DNA from 2 places in the Virgibacillus salidurans genome. Region 2 is predicted to be linked to the other one. Evidence: riboswitches for the same ligand, from Rfam matches in the RefSeq annotation. Region 2 holds a riboswitch; the other holds the start of a gene.

Region 1 (9,019 bases), 250 kb from region 2:
CAAATGGGATATTGCCATAAATGGAGAAGAAATAAAATCGATTACCCCAGCTGCGAATAATAGTGGGGATGGTGATGACAACGCCGTTGATTTAAATGGGAAAATCGTACTTCCTCCTTTTGTTGAGCCTCATATTCACTTGGATTATGCGCTTACGGCAGGAACGCCTAGATGGAATAAGTCTGGGAGTGTATTTGAGGGGATCGAGATTTGGTCGGAACGAAAGCAAATAGTCAAAGAAACGAAAGAAGATATTAAACAACGAGCTTTAAAAGCGATAAAAATGCAGATAAAACATGGGATCCAGCATGTTCGAACACATGTCGACGTGAGTGACCCCACACTGAAAGGATTGGAAGCATTACTTGAAGTAAAAGAAGAAGTCAAACCCTGGATGGATGTACAGCTTGTGGCACTTCCTCAAGAAGGGCTTTATACACATCCAAAAGGAGAAGAATTGTTAGAGAAGGCCCTGAAAATGGGTGCTGATGTCGTCGGCGGGATTCCACATTACGAATTAACCCGTGAAGATGGCGTGCGATCTGTGATAAAAGCGCTGGAACTCGCAGAAAAATATGAAAAGCTAGTGGATATTCATTGTGATGAAATTGATGATGAACAATCAAGATACCTAGAAGTGCTTGCTGCAGAAGCGCTTAAATTAGGCATAGGAGATCGTGTTACAGCGAGCCATACTACTGCGATGGCATCTTATAATGATGCGTATACGTACAAGCTTTTTCAAACATTGAAGAAGGCGAATATTCATTTCGTTGCCCTTCCAAAGGCAAACTTGCATCTGCAAGGAAGATTTGACAATTACCCGAAACGCCGCGGCTTAACGCGTGTGAAAGAGCTGCTGGAAGCGGGGGTTAATGTCAGCTTCGGACTGGATTCGATCATGGATCCTTGGTACCCGCTTGGCGATGGCAATTTAATTCATGTGGTAGAAATCGGATTGCATGCTTGTCATATGACAGACTATGATAATATCGTTACTGCGCTTGAACTTATTACAACGAACGGGGCGAAAACGTTAGGAATAAAAGAAGGCTATGGTGTAAAAGAAGGAAACAAGGCAAACTTGATCGTTATTGATACGGATTCTGAATATGAAGCCATACGCACCCAAGCACCAGTTATCTACTCGATTCGAAATGGAGAAATCATTGTGGAAACAAAACCAGCAGAAACGACGATGAATGTACCGTTTTAAGGGGAGGATACCTCTTTTCAAAAGGTTGCATGTGAAATGATTAAATCCTAATTTCTCGTTAAAGGGAAATTAGGATTTTTGTGTGGGGGAGCACGGAGCGCAAGAGAGCCGTCCCAGTGCTTCTTAACATCAGATAAGTTTATTAAAATGTATCCGTTTGTTTAATGCATACATAATGGGTATCCCAACAGCCATGACGACCAGTTCCCCGGCGGCTGTTGTGAGCCATGTGAATAGAAATGGCAACGCCAATGCAAGGTTGAGTTCAAATGCAATGATGAACATATTGAATGAAAATACCAATGTATTGGCAATCAGCAAGATCCATATATTTTTAATATAACGCGCCAGTACTATGATAATGGATAATGAAATAGCCGAGTGCGCAACGCCAAATATAAGATCATAAATACCTAATGGTGAAAATAATAAATTGGTTAAAGATACGCCTAAAATAATTCCGAAAAAGTATTTCTTATTAAAAACAATGAGGTGGTTAAACATCTCGGAAATACGGAACTGAACATTCGTAAATCCAAAAGGTTGAATAACTACCGAAACTGCGATATATAACGCCGCTAACACTCCGTTTATCACTAAAGTGCGTGCTTTCATTTTTAAACATCTCCTTAGTTTTTTTCCGTGGGAGGGTCTCGAACCACGTTTAACCTAGCCTATAATACCAGTGTTCATGCGCTTATACAATAGCCAATCTGTAAATGTAGTGTAAAAAATTCATATGGTAGAAAATACGTCCATTGTTTTTTCCTCATCCACCTTACGAAATTCTTTAACCATGTGGGCATAATGCGAACGGTTATATCAAATCGCTAATGATATTTACGGATCGGATACACGTAAATCTATATTAATAAAAATGTACTATCTACTATTAGCTTTGTCCACTCTCTTTATTCCTAATTGCGTATATTGAATAGGAAAGGAGAGATAAGATATGTGTTATCACGACCAATGTAAAAAGAAACACGAAGAAGATTGTAAATGTTGCTGTCACATGAAGAAAGAGCATTATCATGATTGCTGCAAAGAAAATAATAACCAATATCATGACAAATGTCAGGAAAATCGTTACGATAGTCAATGCAGAAAATCTAATTACTCCAAGAAGGAATTCTGTCATTGTTGTAACAGATATTACTAAAAATAAGCCCTCCGTTGTGGGGGCTTTGTTTTTTTGCGCCAAGGCATTTCCTCAAAATTAATATCTCCGCCTTCTCACCATTAACAATATTTGTTACCTCCCTGTTTACATATCAAATCTTTCTATAATTCATCGGATGTAAGCATATCATCGCAGTAGATCTCCATGACAGTCGCTTAGAGCTTGCCAGGGACTTAGGAACTTGGGCGCAACACATACGATTAATAGTAAAAACGAGGACGTTGTGGAGAGGGTCAAAGAAATTACCAACGGCGGAGCACATTACGGAGTGGCTTAAGAATTTAGGGTAAAGCAATGTAGCTGTATATGATGGATCGATGACAGAATGGGCAGCGGATAAAGATCTCCCTATGGAGAAAGGTTGATTTAGTGGAAGTATGGGGGAGTCCTCATGCTTTCTGTCTTTACATTCTAAAATATATGTCGCTATTATATGAATTGAGGCGAAAAGTAAAAAAACTATTGACTTAATCGCCAAAACACTGTAAATTATACACAATTACATAAACGAACTTCTTATTAAGAGAGGTGGAGGGTTATGGCCCTTTGAAGCCTCGGCAGCGGGCTCTTTGTGAGTACTGTGCCAATTCCATCAGACTGTGTCTGAAAGATAAGAAGAGGAGTCCAGATTATTCAACCCTCTTCTTATCTTTTGGAAGAGGGTTTTTATTTTTTCCAAGGGAAGAAGTTCCGTCAAAAACAAAGAAATACGATCTAAATAATAACAACAAAAGGAGCGAAACAACATGACGGAATATGGCGTATGGATTATCATTCTTGCGATTGGCTATACCTTTGCATTGATTATTGCCGGTCAATTTGCTAAACGGCGTGTAACGAAGAAAGACAGTTATTTTGTAGGCAATCGAAATTTCAATAAATGGATTGTGGCATTTTGTATAACTGGATTATTTTCTGGTTCTACATATATTTCCATTCTTGAGCTTTCGTATCTAAGCGGGATATCAGCAGTTTGGTATGGAGTTGCGGAAATGGTTCAAATTTTTATTATTGCCTTTTTAATCATTCGTTCATTTCGGAAAAAGATGCTTGTTACTGTTTCTGGCATGATTGGTGATAAATATGGACGAACAGCAAAAGGAGTTGCCGGGGCTATTACCGCCTTTGCGTTTCCCATGTGGTCGGTTGCAACTGCGATAGCATTTGCCTCTGCCATTCACGTGTTTACGGGGATATCCTTGCCTCTATCGGTGGCGTTTACCGCCATTCTGCTTTTCGTTTACCTGCAGGCTGGTGGCATGTGGTCCATCGCCTTTACGCAAACGATGAACATGGTATTATTTGCAGTAATGCTCATCATTGGTGTCACCGCCTTTTTCATAAATCCTGGGATAGACGGCCTCCGTACACTTGCTGTAGAAAGACCGGCTATGTTTGATTTTGGTAGTGTCGGATTGCAGGTTATTGTCGTTTGGTTTGGAACTTTCCTGGTAAACGTCATTCTTGCACAGGCCGCTTTTCAGATGGCACTTTCTTCACGAACACCTGAAGAAGGGCAAAAAGGCTTAATCATGGCTGGATTCATGGCTGTTCCATTCATCGTTGGTGGTGTTTTATTTGGGATTGCTGCTAGCATCATTGTTCCAAATGCACAAACCGGGCTCATTGCGGTTCCTCAGTATTTAATGGAAGTTCTTCCTGCACCGCTTGTAGGTCTGTTTTTCTTAGGCGTATGGGCATGCGCGCTGGGATGGGGAGGTCCGTGCCAATTTTCCGGAGCGACCAGTCTCGGTCGTGATGTCGGCAGTGCACTAAAGCCAGCTGCAACGGAGAATCAGCTGATCAAATATACAAAAATTTCCTTGCTGCTTTTAACAGGTTTAATGATTGTATTTGGCTTAATGCGGACAGAGCAATCCGCTTGGTGGAATGTACTTGCTTGGACCATTCGAAACAGTGCAACATTCGCTCCAGTCGTAGCCGCCCTGTTCTGGCCTGTCGTTACGAAACGTGCTGTTGTTGCGTCTCTATTTACAGGTTTTACAAGTGGATTGTTATGGTATTATCTGGGCGGCTGGGATCCAAATGAATTTTACCTGAATATTCATCCTGTTTGGGTTGGAAGCTCCATCAATATATTAACCATCACACTGGTAACGTTAATAGACCAAAAAGCAGATTGGTTTATTCAAAAAACGGATCGCTTGGCTTATATTGGCTTCATTGGTGGGATCTTAATCACCTTGGCAAATGTTCTTTATTTTGCTCCGCTGTATCAAAATGGTTTATTTGGTCTATTTAGTTTTGCAGCTATCTTGTGCTTTTTCATTGCGGCAATCCGTTTTTTCCGACCAAGAGATGAACAGCAGCATATACTACCGAAACATGCATCAAGTTAGTAGTATGTACCCGATACCCTAAGAAAGGTTTTTCGGGTGCTACCTGTGTGTATTGGAGAGAAAGCATTAGTTTAACTAATTTGGAAAAGTAGTTATAATGTTGATAGGCTTAAAGAAGCAAGAAAACCGACCCGTGTTTCTGTGAGCTTTACACACTTTTTACTTATTTATGCCAAATCATTGCCGAATCTTATTAGTATAATAAGCTGATATACATTTGATGTAGTATTTATAAAGGAAAGAGAACAAGGGAGACCTACTATGGAAAATAAATGGGATACGGCAATTCATTCTCTTTCCCAAATCACCGTTTCTACAAATCCAAATAATGAACCTGTAACAATATCTGGTGATTCGGATGGTTTAAGGTGTGTTGGTTTGGGGACGGATGCAGCAGTTTTTCAAAGTCAATATGCGCCAACTTACGCATTTAAACTATATGCCAAGGATAGAGACTTTAAGATCAAAACAGAAGAAAACGTCTACCGTGCTTTAGGCGAGGCACCTTTCTTTTCAACATGCTTCGCTTCTACGGATAGATATCTCGTTTTAAGTTATGAGAAAGGAAAAACACTCTTTGACTGCGTCTTACAGGGGATTCATATTCCGGAGCAGGTCATAAAGGACGTGGAAGATGCAAGAGAATATATACGACAAAAAGGGTTAAATCCACGTGATATTCATTTAAAAAATATTTTATTACAAGACGGCAGAGCAAAAATTCTGGATGTATCGGAATATGTCCAACAGGGAAATGATTTTCGCTGGGAGCATCTAAAAAAGGCGTATGAAGATTACTATCATATCATTGACGGGAAACCTGTTCCCTTTTGGTTAGTAGAAACAACTCGAAAGTGGTATAACCAACACAAAAAATACTTTCCCTCATTCGAGGATTTTATGAAATTTGTTTTGAAATACACCACCTTTAAAAAGTGAGGAAGCATGAGGATGGACCTTGTGCTCCTTTTTTATTCTGGTAGAACGCTTTATATCATATCTTCCGGAACTGAATGAATTTTTGGTTGTACGGGCGAGGGAGCAAGCAAAAAGAATCGTGCTTCCTTAGATGATTTATTGTATACTGTCAATAGGAAAAACGTAAGAAAGGGGGTTCCATACGGGGATTGCGGACGAAGACCAAAAGCCATGACTTATAAAGAATATGTATTATGGGGAGACGGAGAACGTTGTGAAGTTTTAGACAGCAGGAAAAATGAAAAACAAGGAGGAAGTAAATATGAATAAAGCAGTTATCGTTTTTGTTATTGTTGCTATACTATTTATCGCGTTTTTTCTAGGGATAGAATTTATGTAAGATGGCCATAGTGATACGGCAATAGGCTGGGTAACCGAAATGTCTGAATCAATTTTCAAATCTTATTCATGAAATAGTATTTTTTTATGTTTGGATAGCGTGAGATGCGGGTATTAAAAGAATGGTCTACACTATGAGTAAACCCGAATGTTATTCCTTGTGATAACTATACTATTCTTGTGCAGGTAACTTATGGATAAAGGAGTCACAGTAATGAACTTTATATCAGATTTCGATTGGGGTATCGTTCTTCGCGATGCCGGCGTTATTATCTTACAATTAATCCTAATCTGGATTGCCTATGGTATTTTAAAAAAAGTTGGAAAACGTATAGTCACCCGCGCTTTTGACAAAATGCAACAAAACGGAAAAATGACGGAAGGGAGAGGACAGGTACTTGAGCGCTTAATGTTAAGTGTTCTTTCTTATACACTCATTTTTATTGTAATTGTTGTCATCTTTGGTATCTTCGGCCTGCCGATTGGTGGTCTAATCGCCGGTGCGGGTGTTGTCGGTCTTGCTATCGGTTTTGGTGCCCAAGGGCTTGTCTCAGACATTGTTACGGGATTTTTCCTGCTTGCTGAAAAATGGGCCGATGTTGGTGATTATATTATCACAGCAGGTGTGGATGGTGTCGTCGAAGAAATCGGTCTGAGAACCACCCAAATCCGGGATTACGATGGTATTCTCCATTTTATCCCGAATCGCAATATTGAAAACCTGAGCAATTATTCACGCGGCGACATGCGCGCACTTGTTGAATTAGGTTTCTCCTACGATCATAATATCGATGAAGCCTTCAGAGTTGCCCGCGGCGTATGTGATCAGATGGCAGAAGATGCAGATATTGTCGAAGGTCCGAATGTGGATGGCGTAGAGGCTATTGACAACCATGAGATTGTATTACGCGTCACGGCTCAAACGGAGAATATGATGCAATGGGGTGTTCAGCGGAAGTTATGGAAGGCGCTCAAAGAAGCTTTTGACGAAAATGGAATTAGCATGCCTTATGAGCATCAGGTTAATGTAGTTCAAAAAGAAGGTTAAAGATTCTCTAAAGGTCCATTTGCATAGGTGGATAGACTATTATCCCTAAAAGAGCGTTTGTTTTCATGACCTTTTTCTTTTACCCCTTACTCAGATTGCCTTACTATACGTGTCGTAATATGGGTCAACCGGTCATTTCCGGTTGACTTTCATATTATCTGGACCAAGGATTTTTCGAGTAATAGCCTAATGATTTTAAGAAAAGCCAGGAAAGAAAAATACTGGAGTACGCGACTTCATTTTTCTAGGGCAATCAAAAATTTTGCGTATGAGCTTGTACAATACACGAGGACCACCTGAACTTGAGAGACATCAATGTTCAGGTGGTCTTTTTATCGCAAAACTTCCGATTGTCCCCTTAAAGAACCGACACCATGCTCCTTCCCCAGTCCCACAAGTATTAATTATTTTCCTTCTTAGCAGTGTTTTTCTCTTCTTCATCACCATCTTTTACTAATTCGCCAGCAGAGCTTTTAAATTCACGCAGCGTTTGTCCAGTTGCTTTTCCGATTTCTGGAAGTTTCTTTGGTCCAAATATGATTAATGCAATCACCAAAATTAAAATTAACCCCGGTATACCAATGCTAGAAAACATCTACACACATTCCCTTCTATTTAATAGTAATAGACTTCCTCGTTCTATTTGTTATTTTAACATGTAATACCTTAAGTAAAAGTCTAAATTGGAGGAATTAACATTAAATTAACACTATCTATATTGGAAGTTAATATTCTCTTGTTAATCTATTAATAGAGTACATCAAAAGAAGGGCATCCAATTAATAAAAGGGAGGAATTTACAATGAATGGTGAATCTAACATGAATAGACGGAAATTCCTAAAAATGAGTGGCGTAAGTACAGCAACTATCGCCTTGGGAGCGTCAGGTATTCTATCCTTGACCGGGAATCGTGCATTTGCGGCACCGAATCAATCAAGGGGGTCATTTGGTGGTTATGGTCCTCTGACACAAGATCCTGGCGGTGTTTTGAATCTGCCAAGAGGTTTTCAGTACCGAATTTTTTCCGTAGAGGGAGACAAACTCTCTGACGGGCGCCCGGTACCAGCAATGCATGATGGAATGGCTGCCTTCCCGGGAAAGAATAATTCGACTATTCTCGTACGCAATCACGAATTATCCGAGGAATCAGATTATCCGGTAATCGGAAATAATCCGTATCATAAGGATAATATTGGTGGAACGACCGGACTCATTGTAGGCCCTGACCGTAAATTGCAAAGTGATTTTGTTACGTCTGCGGGTACTTACAGGAATTGCGCAGGAGGCGGAACGCCATGGGGAACATGGATAACCTGCGAAGAGACACTTGTAGAAGGGCATGGTTATGTGTTTGAAGTGGATCCACTTGATCCGGAAAATACGCTTTCCAGAACTCCTATCAGAGAGATGGGGCTTTTCTCGCATGAGGCGGTTGACGTAGACCCTGCAACAGGAATTGTATATATGACAGAAGATGCCAGTCCGAGTTATTTTTACCGGTATCTTCCAGAAGATCGCAGTCAAACGATTGGTTCTTTGCATAAAGGAGGAACCTTGCAGGCTGCTGCCATAGAAGAGCTTCCGAGAAACGAATCAAGCAGCTATCACACAGGGCAGCAATATGGGATTGTTTGGAAAAATGTTGATCCGGAAAAGCCAAGCCTTGAAGCGGGACAGAACGGATGTATCGAGTTCAGCAGATTGGAAGGCTGCCATTTTGTAGGAGGCGTATTCTGGTTCTCTGATACAGATGCAGGGAGTAAAAACCTGGGACGTATATATCGTTACATCCCTTCCACTAATACGTTAGAACTTTTCTATGAATCAAGTTCTGCAAATGAGCTAGAGTCTCCAGACAATATTACTGTCACACCATGGGGAGATTTATGGATTG
Region 2 (9,019 bases):
CGGAATTGCATCAATCTTAGGGGCTTTACTTTCTGACATTATTTTAAGTCTTGTTGACCCGCGTATCCGTATTAAATAAGAAATTGTAGATACTGAGGTGAGAAAAATGGAAATGAATAATTATAATATGGATAATCAAACGCAGGATTCAACGAAAAGCCCGTCCGGACTTCGTATCTTTTGGCGTGAAATTGTCAAAGATAAACTGGCTTTAATATCACTGATATTTTTAATTTTAATTTCGACGTTTGTATATGGTATTTCCATCTTGCTGGATCAGGATGAGATTGTAACGGTTGATTTATTTGCCATACACGAGCCGCCCTCCGATGAATTTATTTTAGGTACAGACTATGGTGGCCGTGATGTTTTCGGTCAGCTCATTATTGGTACTAGAAACTCTCTTTCTATAGGTATCCTGGTTACATTAATGACAGGAATTATCGGCGTCGCGTTTGGGGTTATTTCCGGATATTTTGGTGGACATACAGACAACGTAATGATGCGTATATTGGACTTTTTCATGATTTTGCCAATGCTAATGGTTGTAATTGTATTTGTATCACTTGTACCAAATTATTCCATATGGACATTTTCATTCATTATGACTGCGTTTTTGTGGATGGGGATTGCCCGACTGATAAGATCAAAAGCATTGCAGGAAAAGGAACTGGATTATGTTCAGGCTTCCAAAACACTGGGAACCTCAAATTTTAAAATCATTTTTTCACAGGTTCTGCCAAATATAACCTCTTTAATTGTTGTAACAATGACATTGAATCTTGCAGCAAATATTGGACTGGAATCAGGCCTATCATTTTTAGGTTTTGGTTTCCCTGAAGACACACCAAGCTTAGGTACACTTTTAAGTTATGCCAGAAACCCGCAGACGCTTGAGTTCAGGTGGTGGATCTGGTTACCTGCAGCAATATTGATTTTCGTATTGATGCTTGCTGTACGAAATGTTGGCGAAGCGTTAAAAAGAGCTGCTGATGCAAGACAAAGAAGGGGTTAAATGACTTTGGACATAGAGTAATGTGGTTATTCTATTAAGGGGAGGTGAGTGTCCCTGAAACGGTAATATTTTGGGTGCTTACATCAATATATGTGTATTGATGTTGCATTATATATTGTCGGTCGGCAAACTAAAATCTGATCGGCGAAAATGAACAATTAAAAAGGGGAGGTTAAAGGGATGGGAAAGACGGGTTTAAGCAAGTTACTTTTTGCATTAATGCTTGTTTTCTTACTGGTGTTGGCAGCATGTAACAGTGAAACTGGCAGTGAAGAGACTGATGATTCAGGTTCAGATCCAGGAACAGAGGAAGAAGGTGCGGAAGGTGGGTCAGATGATGACCTCTATTCCATTGAAGATTTTTCTCCGGAGAAAGTTACTGACGGAGAAGTGATGGACGGTGGCACGCTTAATTATGGTGTTGTTTCGGATACGGTATTTGCAGGAACATTGAGCTATAATTTTTATGAGGATGCTTTAGATGTTGAAGTTATTGACTGGTTTGATGAATCACTGTTGACTGTTGATGAAAGCTATAACTATACAAATGATGGTGCTGCCACATTTGAAATGAGTGATGATGGTACTGTATTCACATTTACCATCCGAGATGAGGTGAACTGGCATGACGGGGAGCCTGTGACAGCAGAAGACTGGGCATACTCCTTTGAAGTTATTGGACACCCGGATTATACTGGGATTCGCTATGATGCAAGTTTTATGAATATAGAGGGTATGGAAGCTTATCATGATGGGGAGGAAGATTCGATTTCCGGTATTGAAATAATTGATGAAAAAACACTTGAAATTACATTTTTAGAAGCAGGCCCATCACTACTGGCAGGTGGAATTTGGTCTTATGCCACGCCGAAACATGTGTTTGAGGATGTTCCGGTAGCAGAAATGGCTGAGTCACCAGAAGTTCGTGAAAATCCAATCGGTATGGGACCATTTAAAGTGGAGTCCATCGTTCCAGGTGAATCTGTAACCTATACAGCAAATGAGGACTACTGGCGTGGGGAACCGAATCTAGACGGTGTTACCTTGCAAATAGTCAGCCCGGAAACGGTTGTTCAATCTCTGGAAACAGGGGAAGTCGATATGGTTGATAGCTTTCCGGCAGATCAATACCCAGATGTAGAAGAGAGTTTAACTAATGTTGAATTCCTCGGTCGTGTGGGTCGTGCTTATACGTATATTGGATTTAAATTAGGTGAATGGGACGCTGATGCAGGTGAAGTTGTTCCAGATGATAGCATGAAAATGTCAGATGTGAATTTACGTGAAGCTATGTGGTATGCAGTAGACAATAATTCAGTAGGTGAACAATTCTATAATGGGCTTCGTTGGAATGCGAATACACTTATTCCACCATATCACGCAGAGTATCATGATGAAACAATTGAAGCTCCGACCTATGATCCGGAACAAGCAAATCAAATTCTGGATGAAGCAGGATATGAAGATGTAAATGATGATGGGTTCCGTGAAACTCCTGATGGGGAAGAATTAGTAATTAATTTTGCATCCATGTCGGGTGGAGACACAGCTGAGCCAATTGCAAACTATTATATTCAAGCATGGGAGCAAGTTGGGTTGAAGGTTGAGCTTTTAGACGGTCGTTTGATTGAAATGAACTCTTTCTACGATAGAGTGGAAGCAGATGACCCTGATATTGATATATATCAAGGTGCTTGGCAGGTAGGCAGTGATGTAGATCCTGCTGGTTTATATGGATCTAATGCAGCATTTAACTATTCACGCTATGCAAGTGAAGAGAATAATGAATTACTAGTTGAGGGAGCCTCTCCGGAAGCAATGGATCTTGAATATCGTAAAGAAGTTTATAGTGAGTGGCAAGAACTCATGGTTGAAGAGATCCCTGTATTCCCAACTGTGTATCGTGCGGAATTAGTACCTGTTAATAACCGTGTTGAAAACTGGTCAATTGAAGAGAGCGCTAATGTTTATAGAAATGAACTTGGTGTAACAGCAGAAGAACCAGAAGTAGCCCAATAATTGCAAGATGAAGAGGACTCGCCGCGGTGGGTCTTCTTTTTTTTGCCTACGGGACTGAACAGTGCCTGTCACGCCCCGCTTTTTGTCAATATTTGTCGAATGTTTTGGGGGAGGATGGGTAATTTTCATCTTAAAAGTTTTTATTGTTTCAAGTAGTATGGATATAAGGCAATTCCCTCAGAGGAGAGTGAACAGGATGACACAGAAAATTGCGGTTGCTGTTATTCACGGTGCTGGTACGCCGGATGAAGATTTTGCGGATGAAATAATTACACGTGTTTCTCGAAAATTTGCGAAAAAACTTTCCATTAAAGATCCCGAGCAGGAATTGGTGTTTGATTCTGTTTTTTGGTCTTCCGTATTTGAGCCAGAACAGGCCGAACTATGGAATAGATTGCAAGATAGTGCGGATCTGAATTACAAACGATTGCGTCGGTTTGTGATTGAGTTTCTTGCGGATGCTATTGCCTATCAGCCGACAACATTAGGGAATCAAAATTATGATAAGGTCCATTCCCTTGTAGCTGCATCCATTCAAAAATTGAGAGATAAGGCTGGACCGGATGCCCCGTTATGTGTGATCAGCCATAGTCTCGGATCGATTGTTGCAAGCAATTATTTTTATGATTTACAATTTGCTCGTGAGAATGTGGGAATGGAGACAAGAAAGTGTATAAGCAATTCACCAATTGAGCAATCCGAAACATTGGCCTTATTTTATACGATGGGCAATCCAATGGCGCTCTGGTCATTAAGGTATATTGATTTTGGCTCACCGATTACAGTTCCCTCTCGGGCGATCCGGGAATATTATCCGTTTATCCAAGGGGAATGGGTTAATTTTTATGATAAAGATGATGTGCTTGCTTTTCCGCTAAAAGGACTGAATCAAGCTTACAATATGGCTGTTACAAAAGACTTGCAGGTGAATGTCGGAGGTTTATTTACAAGTTGGAATCCGTTATCACACACGCGTTATGACACCGATGATTCCGCTATAAATCCGATTGTTGATGGATTGGTTAGAACATGGAGATCTATTAATGGATAAGGTATAATGAATAGGAGGATTTTCAAAGGAGGATGTACGTAATGAGTGAAATGGATAACGCTAAAAAATTAGTTGGAGAAGAAGCAGTAAAATACATAGAAGATGGGATGAAGGTGGGCCTAGGGTCAGGATCCACGGTATACTGGATGATTAAGAAACTTGGTGAATATGTTGAGCAAGGATTGGATGTAGCCGGTGTGCCAACATCAGAAACAACAGCGCAATGGGCAAAGGAATTCGGTGTTCCTTTAACGGATTTCTCTGAAACAAAACAGCTTGATGTCACCATTGACGGAGCGGATGAAGTTGATGAAAATTTACATCTTATCAAGGGAGGCGGCGGAGCGCTACTGAGAGAAAAGATTGTTGCCTCAGCGGCTAAATCGTTCATCATAATTGTCGATAGTTCAAAAAGGGTAGCTCAGTTAGGCGCATTCCCTTTGCCAGTTGAGGTCATTCCATTTGGCTGGGAAGTGACGGCAAACAACATTTCAACATTAGGCTGTGTACCTAAATTAAGGCAAAAAGATGGGGAAGTATTTGTCTCTGATAACGGAAATTATATTTTAGATTGCCCTTTTGATAAAATTTCTGATCCTGTAAAATTACATAAGGAATTGAAATCGCTTGTCGGTGTCGTGGAATCGGGTTTGTTTATTGGAATGGCGGATAAGATTGTTGTTGGTAAGGATGATAAGGTAGAGGTTATTTCGAAGGGGTGAGTTTGGTATTTGATGAAGAAATAACAGGGTTCAGTCCAAAAGATTATTTATAATAGTTAAGCTTGTTTACCATCCAATAGGGTGGTTTTTTCTTGTTAAATTTCTGGTTGACAAGCTTGTGTTGTTATTCGACAAATTCCGGGGCGTGACAGTACTGTTAGCTATTCCATTATTTTTTTCTTTTAAGAAATGGCTAATTGGGTATATTATGATAGAGGTATAGGAATAGGAGTGGTTATTTTTGGTATTTGTCATTTTTATCTTAGCAGCTGGAGTTACCGTTTATACTGCAATGAAATTATCGAAATATGCTGATGTGATTAGTGAGAAGACCGCTATGGGCGGTATGCTTGTTGGTACAATTTTACTGGCGGGGGCGACGTCACTGCCGGAGGTTACCACAAGTTTCTCAGCGGTGGTAATAGATAATATTGATATCGCAATTGGTAATATGCTTGGTTCCAATTTATTTAATTTATTGATCCTTGCTGGTTTTGACCTGTTTTTTAGGAGAAAACAGTTATATCATCTTGTAAGCAGAAATCATCTCTATTCGGCTATCCTGGGGCTATTTTTAATGCTGATGGTTACCTTGGCGCTTATTCTTAAAATTGATTACACCATCATTGGAATAGGTGTGGATTCCCTTATGATTCTGATTGTTTACATAGTCGGGATGATTGTCATCAGCAAGATGCCTTCACCAGAGGGAGATGAGGATGCGAATAAGGCGGACAAGCAGCAGGAAGGGACCGAGAAAAAGTCAATTTCTGTAAAACGGGCTGTGATAGGTTTTATAATCGCTGCTGTCGTTATCATGATAGTTGGAAGTGTGCTTTCTATCACTGGTGATCGTATTGCGGTCATAACAGGGCTTGGATCGAGTTTTGTTGGAAGTATTCTGATAGCAGCAACAACGTCGCTGCCGGAAGCAGTTTCTGTGTTCGCAGCATTTCGTTTAAAAAATGCGAATTTAGCAGTTGGATCTATTTTAGGAAGTAATATGTTTAATATGGTGATTTTAGCTGTATCTGATGCGGTTTATCAAGGCGGAGCTATCTTAACAGATGTATCTCATTCTAATATATACACCGCTATTGGGATCTCAGTACTGTCAGCTGTCCTTATTTGGGCACTAATGCGAAATCGCTCCATGTCATTATGGTCCTATAGTATTCCTTCCATTTTAACGGTGATCGGTTACTTTGTAGTTTCCTATTTTATCTTTATGGGATAGGAAAAATGGTGCGTGAGTATTTCGACAATATATGACAAATTTCGGGGCGTGACAGGCACTGTTCGGTGTTGTATAATTGGCTGCAGGAGAGGTTCTTAGCTTTTAACCCTCTATAAAAAACTAAGTCATGTGCTGCGATTGGTATGCCATGTGCCTTAGGGTGCATGGCATTTTTTAATGAAGAACGAAGGAGGTTTTGAGTGTGAAGGAACAGGATTTTTCAAATCTGACGTTATTGGGAAGTCAGGATGTGAAATATAACTTTGATTATGCACCGGAAGTATTGGAAACTGTCGATAATAATCACCAAAACAGGGATTTTTTTGTAAAATTTAATTGTCCGGAATTTACGACATTGTGCCCGATTACTGGTCAGCCTGACTTTGCAACAGTGTATATTAGTTATATTCCAGACACGCAAATGGTTGAAAGTAAGTCTTTGAAGCTTTATTTATTTAGCTTTCGAAATCACGGTGATTTTCATGAGGATAGCATGAATATCATTATGAATGACTTAATCGACGCGATGAATCCACGTTATATCGAAGTATGGGGGAAATTCACACCACGGGGTGGCATTTCCATTGATCCGTACTGCAATTACGGGAAGCCGGAAACGAAGTATGAACAAATGGCGGAGCACCGCATGATGAATCATGATATGTATCCGGAAAAGATAGATAATCGCTAGAAATGAATTAGAGGGTTGGCTTTGATTTTCTCTGAATAGGAGAGGACCCGAGATATATGTTTATTTATTTAAATGCATTATTTGTTGGGCTGTTAATTGTGTCCAATATTTTAGGTGTGAAATTGTTTCGTATTGGTGAATTTATTTTACCAGCAGCGGTAATCGTGTATGTCGTAACGTTTATCATTACGGATGTAATCGGCGAAGTATACGGCAAAGATGCAGCGCGCAAAACGGTTCAGGCAGGATTTTTCACACAAATTATTGTAATGATTTTTATCTTTATTGCGATTCAACTGCCTGCTGCTCCAGCTTTTGGATTACAAGCAGAATTTGAAACCATTCTTGGTGGGAGTTTCCGGGTGATGCTTGCTAGCCTTTTGTCGTATATTGCCAGTCAAAATCTGGATGTCAGCCTGTTTCACCGATTAAAAGCAAAACATGGGAAGAAGAAGCTATGGCTGCGAAATAATGTATCCACAATGACCAGCCAACTCGTTGATACAACCATTTTCATCATAATTGCATTCTGGGGCACAGTACCGTTCACCGTCCTTCTCGGGATGATCGCAACCCAGTATGTATTTAAACTGATTGTTGCCTTGGTTGATACACCAATAGTTTATTTACTGGTGAAAATCGCCAGAAAATCGAAACAGGAACAAATGAATCCTGAAGTAGTACGTCCTTCTTAAACAGGAGGGCGTATTTCTTATATCTGTGCTTTCGACACAATTCGGGGCGTGACAGGCACTGTTCGAGGTATACATCCGAGGTCCTGCGCTTACCGAATTAATTCTTGAATTTTTAAAATATAGTGATATAATAGTGTTTAGAATGATATTGCTTACATGATGCGCACCTTTTATCGATTATATTTAAGGGAGTGGTTCGTTTGGCAAGTAATCGTGGAGTAGTTTATGTCAAGCCAGGGGAAGTGGAAATACAGGATATTTCGTATCCGGATTTGATTCTGAGGGACGGGCCTGGTGTCAACCCACTGAATGTAGGCAGGAAATGTAATCATGGTGTTATTGTAAAAGTTGTAACAACGAATATCTGTGGCAGTGACCAGCATATGGTTCGAGGAAGGACAACCGCACCAAGCGGCTTAGTTCTTGGTCATGAAATTACAGGTGAGATTGTTGAAATTGGCAGTGATGTTGAATTTATGAAGAAAGGGGATCTTGTGTCTGTCCCGTTTAACATTGCTTGTGGACGTTGCAGGAACTGTAAGCAGCAAGATACACATATTTGTCAAAATGTAAATCCGGATCGCCCTGGTTCAGCGTATGGTTATGTTGATATGGGCGGATGGGTTGGCGGTCAATCCGAATACGTCATGGTGCCATATGCAGATTTCCAACTTTTAAAATTTCCGGATAAAGATCAAGCCATGGAGCGTATTCTTGATTTAACCATGCTTTCGGATATTTTTCCAACTGGATATCATGGAGCTGTAAGTGCTGGTGTAAAACCTGGGTCAACGGTTTATGTAGCAGGAGCAGGTCCTGTTGGTTTGGCTGCTGCACACTCGGCACAATTACTGGGAGCTTCTGTCGTAATCGTTGGTGATTTAATCGAAGAACGATTAGCACAAGCAAGAAGCTTTGGCTGTGAAACGGTAAACTTAAAAGAGCATGCTAATCTTGAAGAGCAAATCGAGCAAATATTACGCGAACCGGAAGTGGATTGTGCGATTGATGCGGTCGGTTTTGAGGCGAGCGGTCATGGAGAAGACGGCGGAGAAGCACCTGCAACGGTATTAAATTCGGTAATGGGTATCACGAGAGCGGGTGGCCGTTTAGGGATTCCAGGACTTTATGTAACTGGTGATCCTGGTGCTGAAGATAAAGATGCACAAGAAGGAACCCTGAAAATCCGATTTGGATTAGGATTCGCAAAGGCGCATACATTTGTAACTGGACAAACCCCTGTAATGAAATACCACCGGGATTTAATGCAATCTATTTTAAGTGGTAAGGCACAAATTGCAAAAGCTGTAAATGCTACACTAATTTCACTTGAGGAGGCACCTGCTGGATACAGGGCATTTGATGGTGGAGTTTCTAAGAAGTTTGTTATCGATCCACATGGGATGGTGGGAAGTTAAATCAAACCGAAAAATATTTCTCATACGAATTGACAGCGATTACATCATATGATATTGTATTAATACAAGTTAATCACGTGGTGGAGATATGGAGACCCATACTTTAATAGTACTTTCTCGGGGAGAGGTATGTCTATTGAGTATGGGTCTTTTTTCTGCATCATAAATAGT

The links. Region 2 has a riboswitch for preQ1 ahead of queF (preQ(1) synthase). Riboswitches for the same ligand answer to the same signal wherever they lie in the genome.
Region 1: linked by a shared signal. The riboswitch ahead of KFZ58_RS14890 (QueT transporter family protein) and the one ahead of queF (preQ(1) synthase) in region 2 are both predicted to bind preQ1.

What each region holds. Positions count from the first base shown of each region.
Region 1 is NZ_CP074373.1:2,919,414-2,928,432, reverse strand. Features, by position in the region: gene codA (cytosine deaminase) at 1-1,216, shown strand, start outside; gene KFZ58_RS14890 (QueT transporter family protein) at 1,346-1,831, opposite strand; PreQ1 riboswitch class I at 1,840-1,884, opposite strand; gene KFZ58_RS14885 (hypothetical protein) at 2,109-2,357, opposite strand; partial or broken gene KFZ58_RS14880 (zinc-binding dehydrogenase) at 2,513-2,664, shown strand; SAM riboswitch class I at 2,913-3,016, shown strand; gene KFZ58_RS14875 (sodium:solute symporter family protein) at 3,146-4,759, shown strand; gene KFZ58_RS14870 (serine/threonine protein kinase) at 5,021-5,698, shown strand; gene KFZ58_RS14865 (mechanosensitive ion channel family protein) at 6,291-7,124, shown strand; gene tatA (twin-arginine translocase TatA/TatE family subunit) at 7,525-7,719, opposite strand; gene KFZ58_RS14855 (alkaline phosphatase PhoX) at 7,927-9,019, shown strand, end outside.
Region 2 is NZ_CP074373.1:2,668,206-2,677,224, reverse strand. Features, by position in the region: gene opp4B (oligopeptide ABC transporter permease) at 1-79, shown strand, start outside; gene KFZ58_RS13725 (ABC transporter permease) at 107-1,015, shown strand; gene opp4A (oligopeptide ABC transporter substrate-binding protein) at 1,196-3,034, shown strand; gene KFZ58_RS13715 (chemotaxis protein) at 3,231-4,085, shown strand; gene rpiA (ribose-5-phosphate isomerase RpiA) at 4,127-4,807, shown strand; gene KFZ58_RS13705 (sodium:calcium antiporter) at 5,049-6,044, shown strand; PreQ1 riboswitch class I at 6,127-6,174, shown strand; gene queF (preQ(1) synthase) at 6,247-6,735, shown strand; gene KFZ58_RS13695 (queuosine precursor transporter) at 6,792-7,430, shown strand; gene fdhA (formaldehyde dehydrogenase, glutathione-independent) at 7,631-8,848, shown strand.